3 regions of the Paraburkholderia sp. BR14320 genome follow, and region 3 is predicted to be linked to each of the others. Evidence: predicted binding sites of a transcription regulator. Region 3 holds the regulator's gene; each other region holds the start of a gene.
What was found. The regulator HrcA, encoded in region 3, represses chaperone genes, less so after heat shock. The targets are predictions, from matches to a motif close to TTAGCACTCNNNNNNNNNGAGTGCTAA.

Region 1 (5,835 bases), on a different contig from region 3:
CGTCGGCGGTCCTCCCGGTAGTTCCCGCAGTTTCGCTTCACCCCGTCGTAGTTCTCCACAACCTTGTCGTCGTTTGTATTCGTCCGTTTACCGCGCGGACGAAGCGAGAGGATCAAATGCACGTTGCCTCGGGCATCCGCATCGTGCATGCGTGACAGTCGGCCAACCGCTCGACGTCCCAACCTCCGCCGACGACACCACGAATGAGGCACTTCACCATGTTGCGCAGTCCCGCTGAAAAGTACCGCCCCTTTCCCGCCGTGCGCCTGACCGGTCGCAAGTGGCCGAGTCGCACGATCGACGCCGCGCCCGTCTGGATGAGCACCGACCTGCGCGACGGCAACCAGGCGCTGATCGAACCGATGAACGCCGCGCAGAAGCTCGAGTACTTCGAGATGCTGGTCGCGATCGGTTTCAAGGAAATCGAAGTGGGTTTTCCGTCGGCGTCGCAGACCGATTTCGACTTCGTGCGCAAGCTGATCGACGAGCGGCGCATTCCCGACGACGTCACGATCGAGGTCTTCGTGCCGTCGCGCGCGGAGCTGATTACACGCACGTTCGATGCGCTCGACGGCGCGCCGCGCGCGATCGTGCATTTGTATAACGCGATCTGCCCGTCGTTCCGGCGCATCGTGTTTCAGCAATCGAAGGACGAGATCAAGGCGCTCGCAGTCGAAGGCACGCGCGTCATCAAGGAACATGCGCAGGCGCGGCCGGGCACACACTGGATCTTCCAGTACTCGCCCGAGACCTTCAACACGACCGAGCTGCCGTTCGCACGCGAGGTGTGCGACGCGGTCGCGCAAATGTGGCGGCCGACGCGCCATCACAAGATGATCGTCAACCTGCCGGCGAGCGTCGAAGCGGCCACGCCGAACATATTCGCCGACCAGATCGAATGGATGCACCGCAACCTCGGCTACCGCGACAGCATTGTGCTGTCGGTGCATCCGCACAACGATCGCGGCACCGCGGTGGCCGCGGCGCAGCTCGCGCTGCTGGCGGGCGCGGATCGCATCGAAGGCTGTCTGTTCGGCAATGGCGAACGCACCGGCAACGTCGATCTCGTCACGCTCGCGATGAATCTCGACACGATGGGTATCGACAGCGGTCTGGATTTCTCGGATCTCGCGACGATCCGGCGTGTGGCGGAGCACTGCACGGGGCTTCCCGTGGCCGCGCGGCATCCATATGCGGGAGAAGTGGCGATGCGCGGCACACGCGAGCCGCGCGACGCAGATGCCGAGCGCGATGAATACGGCGCAAACAGCCGCGATAAAGCTGACGATTGCGTAATCGCGTAAATCCGACTTGAGCTTGCGGCGGAGGAGTGCGCACCCCGCATTCCGCCGCCAGGATGGGCGCGCTCACGAGGCGCGCCCGCGCGATGAGAATCTCACTCCAGCGCGCAACGCGTCGCCTGCCATGCGATCAGCCGCCACTGGCCGTCTTCGTGCGTGTGGATCGCGGTATAAGCAATCGGGAACAGCAGCGCGCCGTTGTTCGCTTCCATCTCGATCAGCGCGCGTCCCGTGACCACGTAGGTTTCGCGCCCGGCCGGCAAAACTTCCTGCGACTGCACTTCGATTTGCCGATAACGACGGCGCCCCGCGGTGATCCCGTCGATGAACTGTCGCTTCGTCTCGCGTTTGCCGTTCGTATGGACGTAGCTCACGTTGTCCGCGAGCAGCGTGTCGAGCGACTGCCCGTCGCCGTCGACCATCGCGCGAAATCGCTCTCGCTCGAGCCCGCGAATCGCTTCGATCATCTTTGCCGCCATTGCAGAGCCCCTCGAACACCGTGAGCCGCAAGGGGCCACGGTCAGAAGTGATATTGCAAATATAGCTGGCTGAAATTTATACCAGGATTCGGCTCTTTGATACCGCCATTGGAAACATGCTGGAAGCGGTAGCCGGCGGCATACTGCTGATGAGCGCCGAACTGCAGCCCAACGCCCGCCATCTCGGTGAACTGGAACGCGGTGCCCAACGTGAAGTCGGAAGAAATGCGCGGACTGGTCAGCAATCCGACACCGGCACCCACCTCGATGAATGGCCGCACTGAACCCGACGACTTGACGAAGCGGATCACCGGCATCACGCCGATCTCGCCGATGTTGTCGTGAACGTTTCCTTCATTGGTGTGCCACCACGCGACGTGCGCCTCGCCGATCAGCGCGAAATGCCAGTCGCCGATCTGCCACCAGGTGAGGTTCGGGTCCCAGACCGCGCCGAGATCGAGCCTCTTGACGTGACGATCACCGACGCCGGCGGCCACTTGCACGCCGAACCGGTCAGCCTGGGACGCGCCCGCCGCACCCAGCAGCAGAACGGCCAACGCACTTTTTAGAGTAAGTCTACGGACCACAAGATTCTTCTTGTTCATTCGGCCCCCATACTGATGACTATTAAGCGAGCGCCCCCTTTATTCCAAGCATGGATTCCGGGGCAAGTATGTTCCAGTTAATGCGCCCGAACGGCAATTATTCTCCCTGAAACCGGACGACGTCAGTCGATCATGAGTCTGCAGCCGCCTCGAACGGTAATTTGTACAGGCTCAACACACAGCGCAAATAGAGCGTATGATGGCTATCAGAAGTCAAGATTCAATAGGATTTTCGGGAACTTGGATACCCCTGCGACCTCTAAGTATTAGCACTCGGCAGATCTGAGTGCTAACATCCATCGCTGGAGTCGTTTACTGAGTACGCTATTGTCTGATTCCAAAGGAGCTTCACACGTGAGCCATGCAATGACCCTTCCGAGTACTTTGAGCCCGTCGTCGGCTAAGGCCGCTCCGGCAGGTGCACTGGCGCTCTCGCATTCCTCGCTGCTGTCCGGTCAACTGGGCAACATCGACGCCTACATTCAGGCGGTCAACCGGATTCCAATGCTGACGCCGGCGGAAGAACGCCAGTTCGCCACCGAATTGCGCGAACACGACAATCTGGAGGCCGCACGCCGCCTCGTGCTGTCGCACCTGCGACTCGTCGTGTCGATCGCGCGTAACTACCTGGGTTACGGGTTGCCGCACGCCGACCTGATCCAGGAAGGCAACATCGGCCTGATGAAAGCGGTCAAGCGCTTCGATCCCGAGCAAAACGTACGCCTCGTGTCGTACGCGATGCACTGGATCAAGGCAGAGATCCACGAATACATCCTGCGCAACTGGCGCATGGTGAAGGTCGCCACGACCAAGGCGCAGCGCAAGCTGTTCTTCAACCTGCGCAGCCACAAGCAGGGCCTCGGCGCGTTCACGCCGGACGAGATCGAAGGTCTCGCGAAGGAACTGAACGTGAAGCGCGAAGAGGTCGCGGAGATGGAAACGCGTCTGTCGGGCGGCGATATCGCGCTCGAAGGTCAGGTCGAAGACGGTGAAGAGTCGTACGCGCCGATCGCCTACCTGGCCGACTCGCATAGCGAGCCGACCGCCGTGCTGGCTTCGCGTCAGCGCGACCGGCTGCAAAGCGACGGCATCGCAAGCGCGCTCGACGCGCTCGATCCGCGCAGCCGCCGCATCATCGAAGCGCGCTGGCTGAAGGTGGCCGACGACGGCTCGGGCGGCTCCACGCTGCACGAGCTGGCCGACGAGTTCGGCGTGTCGGCCGAGCGTATCCGGCAGATCGAAGCCAGCGCGATGAAGAAGATGCGCGGCGCGCTGACCGAATACGCGTAAATGCGTCGAAGCCATGCGCGCGTCGAATGTGTCCTGCCCAAGAGATCGGTAAAAGCGACGCACGGTAGCCGGTCGCGTACTATTTAGCGGCCATCGCACTCGAGCCCCGCCCTCGCAAGACGGCGGGGCTTTTTCATTCCTTTCGCCCATTCGTGCGCCCCCCGGCCGGCGCGCATTCGCGTCGGCCTATCCCCAAGCCGGCCTGTCGAGGCCGGTAAGCCTTTCTTGACGTATCGCAAGTCCGGTAGCAATACTGCACAGACGCAGCAAGTTTCGCGACCTGATGCCGCATGGCTAACTCTGAGCGCGCGAGGTTCCCCTCCTACAATCGGCATGCATTCGCCAGACTGCCTGACGGCAAGGGCGGTCTGGATCCGGCCGGACTCTCCGGCGTGAAGTCGTCTTTCGACCGATCATGACCCTAGCCCTCAATCGCAGCAGCACTGTCCGGTCGCGCTTGTGCGGCGGGTTCACCAGGTGGGTGCGCGGTCCCACGCTGGCGCGCGATATTGCCATCATCCTCGCCATCAAGTTCGCTCTACTGCTGGCGCTCAAGTTCACATTCTTTAGTCATCCGCAGGCGGAGCACATGATGCTGCCGCCTCAGCAGGTCACGCAGGCGCTGCTGTCGGTGCCCGCCCCGCATCCGTCCGGAGGTGATCAACATGCCCGTTAGCGAAGTCGTAGAACTGTCGCGGCTCCAGTTCGCCATCACGGCGCTTTATCACTTTCTGTTCGTGCCGCTCACGCTCGGCCTCGCCTGGTTGCTCGTCATCATGGAGTCGGTCTACGTGATGACCGGCAAGCAGATCTACAAGGACATGACGCAGTTCTGGGGCAAGCTGTTCGGCATCAACTTTGCGATGGGCGTCGCGACCGGCCTCACGCTCGAGTTTCAGTTCGGCACCAACTGGGCCTATTACTCCCATTACGTCGGCGACATTTTCGGCGTGCCGCTCGCCGTCGAAGGACTGATGGCGTTCTTCCTCGAATCGACGTTCGTCGGTCTGTTCTTCTTCGGCTGGAACAGATTGTCGAAAGTGCAGCATCTGATCGTCACGTTCTGTGTCGCGCTCGGATCGAACCTGTCGGCGCTGTGGATTCTGGTTGCCAACGGCTGGATGAACAATCCGGTCGGCGCGAAGTTCAACTACCAGACGATGCGCATGGAGCTCGACAGCATCGGCGCGGTGATCTTCAACCCGGTCGCACAGGTGAAGTTCGTGCACACGGTGTCGGCCGGTTACGTGACCGCGGCGATGTTCGTCCTCGGGGTGTCGTCGTGGTATCTATTGAAGCGCCGCGACACCGAATTCGCGCTGCGCTCGTTCGCGATCGCCGCCGGTTTCGGCCTCGCGTCGGCGCTGTGCGTGATCGTGCTCGGCGACGAATCCGGCTATCGCACCGGTGAAGTGCAGCAGGTCAAGCTCGCCGCGATCGAGTCCGAATGGGAGACCGCGCCCGCGCCGGCGCCGTTCACGGTATTCGGTATTCCCAACCAAAAGGAGCAGCGCACCGACTACGCGATCCGCGTGCCGTACGCGCTCGGCATCATCGCGACGCGCTCGCTGAGCGAACCCGTGGTCGGCCTGCGCGACCTGATCGCCGAAAACGAGGGGCGCATCAAGAACGGCATGCTCGCCTTCTCGGCGCTGCAGAAGTTGAAAGGCGGCGACTCGAGCGACGAAGCGCACGCCGCGTTCGACAAGTACAAGGACGATCTCGGCTACGGCCTGCTGCTCAAGCGCTTCACGCCGAACGTCACTGATGCGACGCCAGAGCAGATCGCGGCCGCGGCAAAGAGCACGATTCCGCCAGTGTTGCCGCTGTTCTTCTCGTTCCGCATGATGGTCGGCCTGGGCCTGCTGTTCCTCGCGACCTTCGTGCTCGCGTTCTGGTTCTGCGCGCAGCGCACGCTGCTGCTCGAAAAGCGTCGCTGGTTCCTGCGCTGGGCGGTCATCGCGATTCCGCTGCCGTGGCTTGCCGCCGAACTCGGCTGGATCGTCGCGGAAATGGGCCGCCAGCCGTGGAGCATCGCGGGCATTCTGCCGACCAACCTGGCCGCATCGACGCTGACGCCGCGCGATCTGTACCTGAGCATCGCCGGCTTCGTGCTGTTCTACACGGGGCTGTTCGTCATCGAGATCATGCTGATGTTCA
Region 2 (5,835 bases), on a different contig from region 3:
TGCCGCCCCCATGCCTAGCAATCGAAAACGCGCAATCGTAGCGTGGACCGGCCTTCGGCGGGGCGCCCACGCGCCGTGCCGGCGCCGCTTGCGGCGTCTTGCCACGCGTTGGGCGGGCGCCAGCGGCACCGTAGAGTGCGCCCTCGGGCAAGCTGCGCGAAAAAACGCCCTGTCAACGGTTTAGGCCGCATAATTGAGCCACTTGCGCACTGTGCGCCGAAATCCTGCTTTTCTCATCCATTTTCATGCCCAGCGACACGCCTCCGATCGTCCTCACCTTCGGCCTCTCCGATCCCACTGGCGGCTCCGGCCTGCAGGCGGACCTGATGACACTTGCCAGCATGGGCTGCCACGGCGTTTCCGTGCTCACGGGCTACACCGTGCGCGACTCGGCGAGTTGCGATGAAGTGACCGGCCTCGACCCGGACATCGTCGCGACGCAGGCGCGCATGCTGCTCGAGGACATGCCGATCGCCGCCTTCAAGGTCGGCGCGTGCACGCGCGCCGAAGTGGTCAGCGCGATCGCGGAAGTGGTGGCCGACTACGACGATGTCCCGCTGATCCTCGCCCCGGACTTCACGCTCGACGACGAACACGTGCTCGCCGCCGACGAACTGCGCGAAGCGATCGCCGATCTGCTCGCACCGCAAACCACACTGCTGGTCGCCGACGCGTCGACGCTGCTTGCGCTCGCGCAGCCCGACGGCGACGCCGAGGCGCCGAGCCTCGACGCCGCGATCTCGCACCTGCTGTCGCAGGGCTGCGAATACATTCTGTCGACGGAAACCGGCACGCACCGGCTCGTCAACACGCTCTTCAGCGAGGACGGCCAGTTGCGTCAGGACATGTGGGACCGCGCGCCCCATCGGCTGACAGGCCTGACCGATACGCTCGGCGCAGCGATCGCCGCGCTGCTCGCCAACGGCCAGGAGCCCGCGGAAGCTGTGCGCGAAAGTCAGGAGTATCTGTATCAGGCGGTGCGCAATGCGTTCCGACCCGGCATGGGGGCGTACATGCCCGATCGGTTCTTCTGGGCACGCAGCAGCGACGACGACGAAACCCCGCCCGCGCAAGGCAAGGGCGCAGCGCCCGGCGAAGCGCGGCACTGACCTGGTCATTCATCGGTAATCGATCGCGGATTCCACGGAACGCCTGCACAACGCTGGCACGTCGCGACAAGGCTGGCACTGCGAGTGAGCCAGAGGAGTCAGGAGAACTTTTACATGAAAGAGCCGCCCAGCTTCGTGCAACGCTTCCCCGGCAAGATCGCGGCGCAGGACCGCCTGCGCATATTTGATCAGACGCCCGCCACGATCTGGCTGACCGGCCTGTCCGGCGCCGGTAAATCGACACTGGCGTTCGCGCTCGAGGAGCGGCTGATCGCGCTCGGTCATGCCTGCTATGTGCTCGACGGCGACAACATCCGCCAAGGTCTGGCGAGCGATCTGGGCTTCGAGCGCGACGACCGGCGCGAGAACATCCGCCGCGTCGCGCACGTCGCCCAGTTGATGAACGACGCGGGTTTGATCGTGATCACCGCGCTGATTTCACCGCTACGCGAAGACCGCGCAATGGCGCGCGAGATCATCGGAGCAGACAAGTTCGTCGAAACCCACGTCTCCGCCTCGCTCGCCACCTGCGCGAGCCGCGATCCCAAAGGTCTTTACGCGAAGGCGAGGTCAGGCGAGATCAGCTCGTTCACCGGCGTATCGGCGCCCTATGAAGCACCGATCGATCCCGACCTGCACGTCGACACCGGAGCGCTGAGCCCCGCGCAAAGCGTCGCGCAGATCTTCCACTACCTGCGCGAAAAGTGTCTCGGAAGATCGGCTCAGCGTACGGCTCACGCCGCGGGCGCCTGATCCGAACTCAGGGCGTCCGGAAGCGCTCGCCGGCCGCCACATCAACCCCGACGCCCAAACGAAAAAACCCGCCTGAGCGGGTTTTTTCGTTTGGGGAAACGCCTCGCGGTGCACTCCCCCTCATGGACTTCCAACCGGGCCTCGTCCGTGATCCAGACGCGCGGCAATTCAACCACGCGACCGGACCACGAGGCCCGAGCGGAATTACATGTCCATGCCCATGCCGCCCATGCCGCCGGGCATGCCGCCAGGCATCGGAGCATCTTCCTTCGGCAGTTCGCAGACAGCTGCGTCGGTCGTCAGCAGCAGGCCAGCAACCGAAGCTGCGTTTTGCAGCGCCGTGCGCGTCACCTTCGTCGGGTCCACGACACCTGCGTCAACCAGGTCGACGTACTCGCCGGTCGCTGCGTTGTAGCCGTAGTTGCCCTTGCCAGCAGCAACCGCTGCCACGACGACGCTCGCTTCTTCGCCACCGTTGGTGACGATCTGGCGCAGCGGCTCTTCCATTGCGCGCAGAACGATCTTGATACCTGCGTCCTGATCGGCGTTAGCGCCCTTCAGGCCAGCGATCGCCGTACGTGCACGGATCAGCGCGACGCCGCCACCAGCGACGATGCCTTCTTCCACAGCTGCGCGCGTTGCGTGCAGTGCGTCTTCGACACGTGCCTTCTTTTCCTTCATTTCGACTTCAGTCGCAGCACCGACCTTGATCACTGCAACGCCGCCTGCCAGCTTGGCAACGCGTTCTTGCAGCTTTTCACGGTCGTAGTCCGAGGTCGCTTCTTCGATCTGCTTGCGCACTTGCTTGACGCGAGCTTCGATGTTCGCTGCTTCGCCAGCGCCGTCGATGATCGTGGTGTTTTCCTTGCCCACTTCGATACGCTTCGCCTGGCCCAGTTCAGCCAGCGTTGCCTTCTCGAGCGTGAGGCCGGTTTCTTCAGCGATGACCTGACCGCCGGTCAGGATCGCGATGTCTTCCAGCATCGCCTTACGACGATCGCCGAAGCCCGGTGCCTTGACAGCAACGGTCTTCAGGATGCCGCGGATGTTGTTGACCACCAGCGTTGCGAGCGCTTCGCCTTCGACGTCTTCAGCGATGATCAGCAGCGGACGGCCAGCCTTCGCGACTTGTTCCAGAACCGGCAGCAGATCACGGATGTTCGATACCTTCTTGTCGTGCAGCAGCACGAACGGGTTGTCGAGCACGGCAACTTGCTTGTCCGGGTTGTTGATGAAGTACGGCGACAGGTAGCCGCGGTCGAATTGCATACCTTCGACGACGTCAAGTTCGTCTTGCAGCGACTTGCCGTCTTCGACGGTGATCACGCCTTCCTTGCCGACCTTGTCCATGGCTTCAGCGATGCGCTCGCCGATCGACGAATCGCTGTTCGCCGAGATCGCGCCAACCTGGGCGATTTCCTTGTTGGTCGTGCACGGCTTGCTGATCTTGCGCAGTTCTTCGATTGCGGCTGCAACAGCCTTGTCGATGCCGCGCTTCAGGTCCATCGGGTTCATGCCCGATGCGACGTACTTCATGCCTTCGCGGACGATCGATTGCGCGAGAACCGTAGCGGTCGTCGTGCCGTCGCCTGCGTTGTCGCTGGTCTTGGAAGCGACTTCCTTGACCATTTGCGCGCCCATGTTCTGGAGCTTGTCTTTCAGTTCGATCTCTTTTGCGACCGACACACCGTCCTTGGTGACCGTCGGGCCGCCGAAGCTGCGCTCGAGGACCACGTTGCGGCCCTTCGGACCCAGCGTGACCTTCACGGCGTTGGCGAGAATGTTCACGCCTTCGACCATCTTGGCACGGGCGGAATCACCGAATACGACGTCTTTAGCTGCCATCTTCTAACTCCTTGAATACTTTGGATATAACCGGGGAAGTAGCGACGTTGCGCTTACTTCTGCACCACGGCCATGATGTCTTCTTCGCGCATCACAAGCAGTTCGTTGCCGTCGACCTTGACGGTCTGGCCTGCGTACTTGCCGAACAGGACGCGGTCGCCGACCTTCACGTCGAGGGCGATCGCTGCGCCCTTGTCGTCGCGCTTGCCCGGGCCGACTGCGAGGATTTCACCTTGATCCGGCTTTTCCGCTGCGGCTTCGGGGATCACGATGCCCGACGCGGTCTTGGTTTCCTGATCCAGACGCTTGACGATCACGCGATCATGCAAAGGACGAAGGTTCATACATACTCCTCTCTGATTGAGACTGAAGAACGCTGAGAAAACCCGGCTGGACGAGCCAACCGGAGATGTTGTTAGCACTCTCGTGCAGCGAGTGCTAATTATATGGACGGGTAGTGACAAATTCAAGAAGTGCGGAGGAGCGACACCGCGGGCGGGGTTTTGCCCGACCGGCGGGGTGCGGGCGCATCGGCGCGGTCATGCGCGTGAGCTGCGAACCCGAGCAAAAACAAATACTTGCAGCGAGGTTCGCGGCCTGTCGCCGCACCGAGAGGGGGCGGTATCGCAGACAAACAGCAGCCGCGCACCGTACTCCATCCCGTCGGATCTCCTGTTTCCAGGGAAAACCCCCGTCCGGTCGAGCATAAGGTCGCAAGGCCCGTACGGCCCGCGACACCGACCGGCTCATCCGGTTCGACTCACTTCTGCGCAGGCGGGCGCAACGCATTACCTGCCATCCACTTGAGCCGTTCGCAATTGACCTTGATGCGCGCTGCGAATTCCTTCGGATCTCGCTCGCGCAGTGCGTTCATCTGGCTATTGGTGTCGTCGGCGCGATGCCAGCCCGCGTCCCAGCGCTGATCGAAATCGGTCGCTCCGGTCAGCACCTTTCGGAGCCGCTCCTTATAGGCGCCGATCCGCTCGGGCGACGCGCCGCAAAACGCCTGCGCGAAATTCGCCCGCTCGCCCGCCGTCTCCGCGCTCATGTTGGCGTCGCTCGCGCCGCTCGCGAGCGGCGCCGCGAGCGACAGCATCGACCAACAAAGCGCAGCGCAAAGCGGTCGATAGCGATACGATAGGTTCTTCATCTTCGACTCCTGACGATCCTTCGTGGCGACCAGGGATTGTCCCGATCTGCAACGCCGCCTTGCCGATTGTGTCCTGATTGCACTGCACGATGGCGTTTTCGCGCGCTATTCGATGCATCGCGCGGCCAAGCCGCGGTGCTACGCTCGTTAAACCGGCATTCGCGACGTGCCCTTCCGGGGAGCCGTGGCACGAGCACCGCAACGCCACGGCCTATCGGCAGGCCGCGACAGAAACACGAGCGCCAGGCATCAACAACAAGCTCGAAACGACACGAAATCAAACACAAAAAGGCGAGACATCGCTGCGGGAGTGACTGCGATGGCATTTAAAACATATACCGTACTGACGCTATTGGTGACGAGCACAGCCGCGTTCGCGTGGCGGCCAGTCACCTATCCGATCCGAAGTCAGAGCCCTTACGAGCGCAGCATCGATAACGCGATGTGCTACGCCGAGGCGAACCGCGTGACCGGGGTCAACATGGCCCACGAGTCGCAGATTCCGCCGCGTCAGCCGCCGGCGGCCAAAGGTGCGTCGACCGGCGTACCGTCGAAACCCCCGCTTCCCCCCAGTTCCTTCTCGGCCACGCCGCTGCCGTGGAACGCGAGCGCGCCCGAAGCCGCGAGCGCGCCGCTCGCCGGCGCGCAAGCGCCTGGCGGCGCAGCGTCGGCGAAGCCCGTGAACGAAGCCGCGGCCGGCGCCAGCGCGCCTGGCGCGCCGGCCACCGCGGCGGCGAATGCACCGCCGAACGCATCGGCGGCGGCACCGGGCGCAACGGCGGCACCCGGCGCATCGGACGGAGCGGCCGCTTCGACGCAGGCCAACGCGGCGTCGAACGTGAAGCTGCCGCCGCTGCCCGCGCCCGAGCCTCCGATGACCCGCTATTGGGCCGCCTACGGCGCGTGCATGCAGGCGCGCGGTTACGTCGTCCAGTAGTTCGGCCGACGCCGCCTGCGAGCGTCGTCGCATTCATTCTT
Region 3 (5,835 bases):
GCCGCGGCCGACGTCTACGCCACCTTCACGCGGCGCCTGATCACATGGCTGACCACCGCGACCGGCGCCGGCACCTTGTTCGACATCGATCTGCGGCTGCGGCCCAACGGCGAATCGGGCCTGCTCGTCACCGATCTCGACGCGTTCCGCCGCTACCAGCTTCGCGAGGGCGACGCGGCGAACACCGCGTGGGTGTGGGAGCATCAGGCGCTGACGCGGGCACGCTACTGCGCGGGCGATCCGGAGATCGGCGCGAAATTCGAGGCGATCCGCGAACAGGTGCTGACGACGCCGCGCGAAGCGCCGCCGCTCGCGAAGGAGATCGCCGAGATGCGCGCGCGTGTCGAAGCGGGTCACCCGAATCAGACGCCGACTCTGTTCGACCTGAAGCACGACCGCGGCGGCATGGTCGATATCGAGTTCACCGTGCAGTACTGGGTGCTGCTGCATGCGGCGCGCGATCCGGAGCTGATCCGCAATACCGGCAACATCGCGCTGCTGCGTGAAGTGTCGCGTTTCGGGCTGATGAGCGAAGCGGAAGCCGAGACGGTCGGCGCTGCCTATCGGCGCTATCGCAAGCTGCAGCACACGCTGCGGCTCGATGGTATGGAGAAGGCGCGGGTCGATCCGGCGCTGGTCGCAGCCGAGCGCGAGGCGGTGCTGGCGTTGTGGAAAAGGGTGTTTGGGTAATGGCGCTTACGCATTTCGCGTAGCGCTGGCGCATCATGCGCGGCCGGGATCGGTGTGACGTCCCGGCCAATCCGACTCACGCCGTGTGCGGTGAGCTGCGCACGGCGCAATCTCAGGCGGCCAGCATTTCCTTCGCGTGCTTGCGCGTGGTCGCGGTGATTTCGAGGCCGCCGAGCATGCGCGCGACTTCCTCGATGCGGCTCGCCTTGTCGAGCGAGGTCACGCTGCTGAGCGTGCCGCCGCTGCCGTTGCTCATCTTTGCGACCTGGAAATGATGATCGCCGCGCGCGGCGACCTGCGGCAGATGGGTCACGCACAACACCTGGCGCGCCTCGCCGAGCTGATGCAATAGCCGCCCGACCACTTCGGCCACGCCGCCGCCGATGCCGGTATCCACTTCGTCGAAGATCAGCGTCGGTGTCGGGCTGGCCGCGCTCGCGATCACTGCGAGCGCGAGACTGATACGCGCGAGTTCGCCGCCCGACGCGACCTTCGCGAGCGGCCGCAGCGGCACGCCGGCGTGACCGGCGACGCGAAACTCGATCTGCTCGAGCCCATGCGCGCCGCCTTCGGGCAACGGCACCAGCGCGACTTCGAAGCTGCCGCCTTTCATCGACAATTCCTGCATGCCGGTCGTGACCGCCTCGCCGAGCGCCTTGCCTGCTTTCGCGCGTGCCTTCGACAGCTTCTTCGCCTCGCCGATGAACACTTCCTTCGCTTGCGCCTCGGCGGCGCGCAGGCCGTCGAGGTCCGCGGCGGCATCGAGCGCGGCCAATTGCTTGCGGCGCGCTTCGTGTTCTTCCGGCAGCGTCTCGGGCTGCAGGCGGAATTTGCGCGCGGCCGAGTGCAGCGCGTCGAGGCGCTTTTCGACCTGAGCGAGCCGCTCCGGATCGAGCTCGAGCTTCTGCGCGTAGTGGCTCAGCGAATACGCGGCTTCCTGCAACTGGATTTCGGCGGGTTCGAGCGCGGCGAGCACGTCGTTCAGCGCCGGGTCGATTTCCGCGAGGTCGCGCACCTTCGACACGATCGAGCCGAGATGCGTGATCATCGCGTCGTCCGATTCGGACAGCGCGCCGAGCGCACCCTGCACGCCGTCGATCAGATTCGCGGAATGCGACAGCCGCCGATGCTCGGTGTTGACCTCTTCCCATTCGCCCGGCTGCGGCGCGAGCTTATCGAGTTCGGTGAGTTGCCACGCGAGTCGCTCGCGTTCGAGTTGCAGCTCGCGATCGCGCGTTTGCGCGTGCTCGACCGCCTGCGCCTTGTCGCGCCACGTGCGCCACGCGCGTGTCACGGCGGCGGCCAGGTCGGACAGGCCCGCGTGCGTGTCGAACAGCTCGCGTTGCGCGTCCGGGCGCATCAGCAACTGGTGCGCGTGCTGGCCGTGAATATCGACGAGCATTTCGCCGACCTCGCGCAGCTGCGCGAGCGTGGCCGCCGTGCCGTTGATGAACGCGCGCGAGCGGCCGTTCGCGTCGACCACCCGCCGTAGCATCACCGTGCCGCCGTGTTGGCCGTCATCGGCAGCGCCGAGCGCCTGCGCATCGAGCCATTGATCGACCTGTGCGTGCGTTTCGAACTCCGCGGTGATGTCGGCGCGGCTCTCGCCGGTGCGCACGACGCTCGCATCGGCGCGCGCACCTAGCGCGAGCGCGAGCGCGTCGATCAGAATCGATTTGCCGGCGCCGGTTTCGCCCGAGAAAACGGTAAAGCCGCTGTCGAATTCGAGGTCGAGCGCGGCGACGATGACGAAGTCGCGTATCGAGAGGTGGCGAAGCATGGAGGTCGTCGGGTAAGCGTGGGATTCGGGTGGCGGTCGCTGCGGCGTTTGCGCTTCAAGGCGCCGCTTGCGGCCTCTGATCTTCTTCGTGCGACGGGTACTCGTGCCAGTGCAGCTTCTTGCGCAGCGTCGCGTAATAGCTGTAGCCGACCGGATGCAGCATCGGCACCGTATGACGCGAACGGCGCACCTCGATCGTGTCGCCGAGCTCCAGCGACGTGAACGACTGCATGTCGAAATTCACGTTCACTTCGCGCCCGGAAACGATCTGGATGCTGACCTTCGAGTCGTCCGGCAGCACGATCGGCCGGTTCGACAGCGCGTGCGGCGCGATCGGCACGAGCACGAAGCCCTGCAATTGGGGGTGCAGGATCGGCCCCTGCGACGACAGCGCGTACGCGGTCGAGCCGGTCGGCGTTGCAACGATCAGGCCGTCCGAGCGCTGGTTGTACATGAAGCGGCCGTCGACCGACACGCGCAGCTCCGCCATGCCCGAAAAACCGCTACGGTTGACCACCACGTCGTTGAACGCGAGCGCGTGGTAGATCGGCGTGCCGTCGCGCACGATGCGCGCTTCGAGCAGCACGCGCTCCTCGCGCTCGAAATTGCCGGACAGCATTTGCGGCACGGTCTCGAGCATGTCGGAGATCGGGATGTCGGTGATGAAGCCGAGCCGCCCGTGGTTGATCCCGATCAAGGGTGTGCGATATGGCGCGAGCTGGCGGCCGATGCCGAGCATCGTGCCGTCGCCGCCGAGCACCACGGCAACGTCGGCGCGCGCGCCGATCTCAGCGGGACGCAGCGCCGGGTAGTCGGTTACGCCGATTTCGGCGGCGGTGTCGGCTTCGAACACGACTTCGAGGCCGAGCCTGGCGAGGCACGCGGCGAGCGCGGTCAGCGGCTCGCCGATGCCTGGCGTATTGCTGCGCCCGACGAGCGCGACGGTCTTGAACTGGCTGGTCACTTGCATGCCGGCATTACACCATAGGTAGGGCCTGAAAAGAACCGCAGGCCAACCCGGTAGCGGGTCGGCGCACGCGGGGCGTCTGCGCATGTCGCGATTATCGTTAGAATGGTGAAGACCCGATGACATGCGCGCTCGCCGACGGCGGCGCATTTGCCGGGAGCGGGCGCCGCGGGCGCTCGCGGCTGCGATGCCATTGAGCTAAAATTTTTCGTCATGCTAGATCCTCGCGCACAAACCCTCCTCAAAACGCTGATCGAGCGCTACATCGCCGAAGGTCAGCCGGTCGGCTCGCGCACGCTGTCACGTTACTCGGGCCTCGAGCTGAGCCCGGCCACGATCCGCAACGTGATGTCGGACCTCGAGGATCTGGGGCTCGTGATCAGTCCGCATACGTCGGCGGGGCGCATTCCGACGCCACGCGGCTACCGTCTGTTCGTGGACACGATGCTGACGGTCGAGTCCGCCGCCGACGAAGAAGCGGTGATGCGCGCGGTCAAAACCACGCTGCAGGTGGGCGAGCCGCAGAAGATCGTCGCCGCGGCGGCGAGCGTGCTGTCCAACCTGTCGCAGTTCGCCGGCGTGGTGCTCACACCGCGCCGCAGCCACGTATTCAAGCAGATCGAATTCATGCGCCTGTCCGACAAGCGCATTCTGCTGATCATCGTGACGCCCGAAGGCGACGTGCAAAACCGCATTCTCGCCACCCAGCGCGACTTTTCGCCTTCGCAGCTGGTGGAAGCCTCCAATTACATCAACGCGCACTTCGCGGGCCTCTCGTTCGACGAAGTGCGCCGCCGCCTGCGCGAGGAAATCGACGAGCTGCGTGGCGACATGACTTCGCTGATGCACGCGGCCGTCACCGCGAGCACCGACGAATCCGATACCGGCGAGACCGTGCTGATCTCGGGCGAGCGCAATCTGCTCGAAGTCGCCGATCTTTCGTCGGACATGGCGCGCCTGCGCAAGCTGTTCGATGTGTTCGACCAGAAGACCAGCCTCCTTCAGTTGCTCGATGTGTCGAGTCATGCGGCGGGCGTGCAAATATTCATTGGCGGCGAATCGACGCTGGTGCCGATCGAGGAAATGAGCGTCGTCACCGCGCCGTACGAGGTGAACGGCAAGATCGTCGGCACGCTCGGTGTGATCGGACCGACCCGCATGGCCTACAACCGCGTGATTCCGATCGTGGACATCACCGCGCGGTTGTTGTCCATGACGCTCAGCCAGCAGTAGTCCTCGCGCTTTGCGGCGCTGCCGTCATCGCAGCCCGTGCCGGCCATGATGCGCGAACGGGCGGCGTCTGCCAATCGTCCGAATGGCCAGGGTCCGGCGGCGCCCGGCCGAACCCGCGCCGCTATAATGAATCTCCATTGAATCGACTCGCCGCGTGACGCGGCGATTTCTGCTGCCTATGCGCTTCGACCTCGAGCGGCCATCACAGAACGCCACATCGCATCGCGTCGCCGTGTTGCTGATCAACCTCGGCACGCCCGATGCGCCGACGCCGCGCGCGGTGCGCCGCTATCTCGCGCAGTTCCTGTCCGATCCTCGCGTGGTCGAAATTCCCGCGCTGCTGTGGCAGCTGATTCTGCGTCTGCTGATCCTGCCGTTTCGCGGCCGCAGCTCCGCCAGGAAGTACGCGGCGGTGTGGATGCCCGAGGGCTCGCCGCTGCGCGTGCACACCGAAAAGCAGGTCGAGGGCTTGCGCCATCTGCTGCAAGTCAACGACTACACGGTGCTGGTCGACTACGCGATGCGCTACGGCACGCCCGGCATTCCCGCAATGCTGAACCAGCTGAAGCTCGCTGGCGCCGAGCGCGTGCTGCTGATGCCGATGTATCCGCAGTATTCGGCGTCGACCACCGCGACCGCGTTCGACGAAGCCTTTTCCGCGCTCAAGCGCATGCGTAACCAGCCGGAAGTCCGCACGGTTCGCCAGTACGCCGATCACCCGGCGTATATCGCGGCGCTTGCCGCGCAGGTGCATCACCACTGGCATCTGCACGGCCGCCCCGATTTCGCGGGTGGCGACAAGCTCGTGCTGAGTTTCCACGGCGTTCCCAAGCGCACGCTCGACCTCGGCGACCCGTATCACGAGCAATGCCAGCAGACCGGCGCACTGCTGATGCAGGCGCTCGAGTTGACGCCGGTCGAATGCCGCATCACGTTCCAGTCGCGCTTTGGCAAGGCCGAATGGCTGCAGCCCTATACTGCGCCGACGTTGAAGGAACTCGGCGCGGCAGGCGTGCGGCGTGCTGATGTGTTTTGTCCGGGTTTCACCGCCGACTGCCTCGAAACGATCGAGGAAATCGGCATGGAAGTGCGCGACGAATTTCTACAGGCGGGTGGCAAGGAGTTTCACCGGATCGCCTGTCTGAACGCGTCTCAGCCGTGGGTT

Region 1: the regulator HrcA is predicted to act here: its motif matches at 2,652-2,678, upstream of rpoH (RNA polymerase sigma factor RpoH).
Region 2: the regulator HrcA is predicted to act here: its motif matches at 4,123-4,149, upstream of groES (co-chaperone GroES).

The regions. Positions count from the first base shown of each region.
Region 1 is NZ_JBFPKG010000017.1:4,243-10,077, reverse strand. It holds partial or broken gene AB3X89_RS17625 (2-isopropylmalate synthase) at 219-1,205, shown strand; gene AB3X89_RS17620 (nuclear transport factor 2 family protein) at 1,397-1,780, opposite strand; gene AB3X89_RS17615 (acyloxyacyl hydrolase) at 1,822-2,385, opposite strand; gene rpoH (RNA polymerase sigma factor RpoH) at 2,740-3,675, shown strand; gene cydP (cytochrome oxidase putative small subunit CydP) at 4,091-4,351, shown strand; gene AB3X89_RS17600 (cytochrome ubiquinol oxidase subunit I) at 4,341-5,835, shown strand, end outside.
Region 2 is NZ_JBFPKG010000033.1:414-6,248, reverse strand. It holds gene AB3X89_RS26020 (hydroxymethylpyrimidine/phosphomethylpyrimidine kinase) at 246-1,109, shown strand; gene cysC (adenylyl-sulfate kinase) at 1,224-1,862, shown strand; gene groL (chaperonin GroEL) at 2,067-3,707, opposite strand; gene groES (co-chaperone GroES) at 3,761-4,051, opposite strand; gene AB3X89_RS26000 (hypothetical protein) at 4,468-4,857, opposite strand; gene AB3X89_RS25995 (hypothetical protein) at 5,177-5,794, shown strand.
Region 3 is NZ_JBFPKG010000027.1:76,144-81,978, reverse strand. It holds gene glnE (bifunctional [glutamate--ammonia ligase]-adenylyl-L-tyrosine phosphorylase/[glutamate--ammonia-ligase] adenylyltransferase) at 1-690, shown strand, start outside; gene recN (DNA repair protein RecN) at 803-2,470, opposite strand; gene AB3X89_RS23690 (NAD kinase) at 2,526-3,440, opposite strand; gene hrcA (heat-inducible transcriptional repressor HrcA) at 3,651-4,670, shown strand; gene hemH (ferrochelatase) at 4,849-5,835, shown strand, end outside.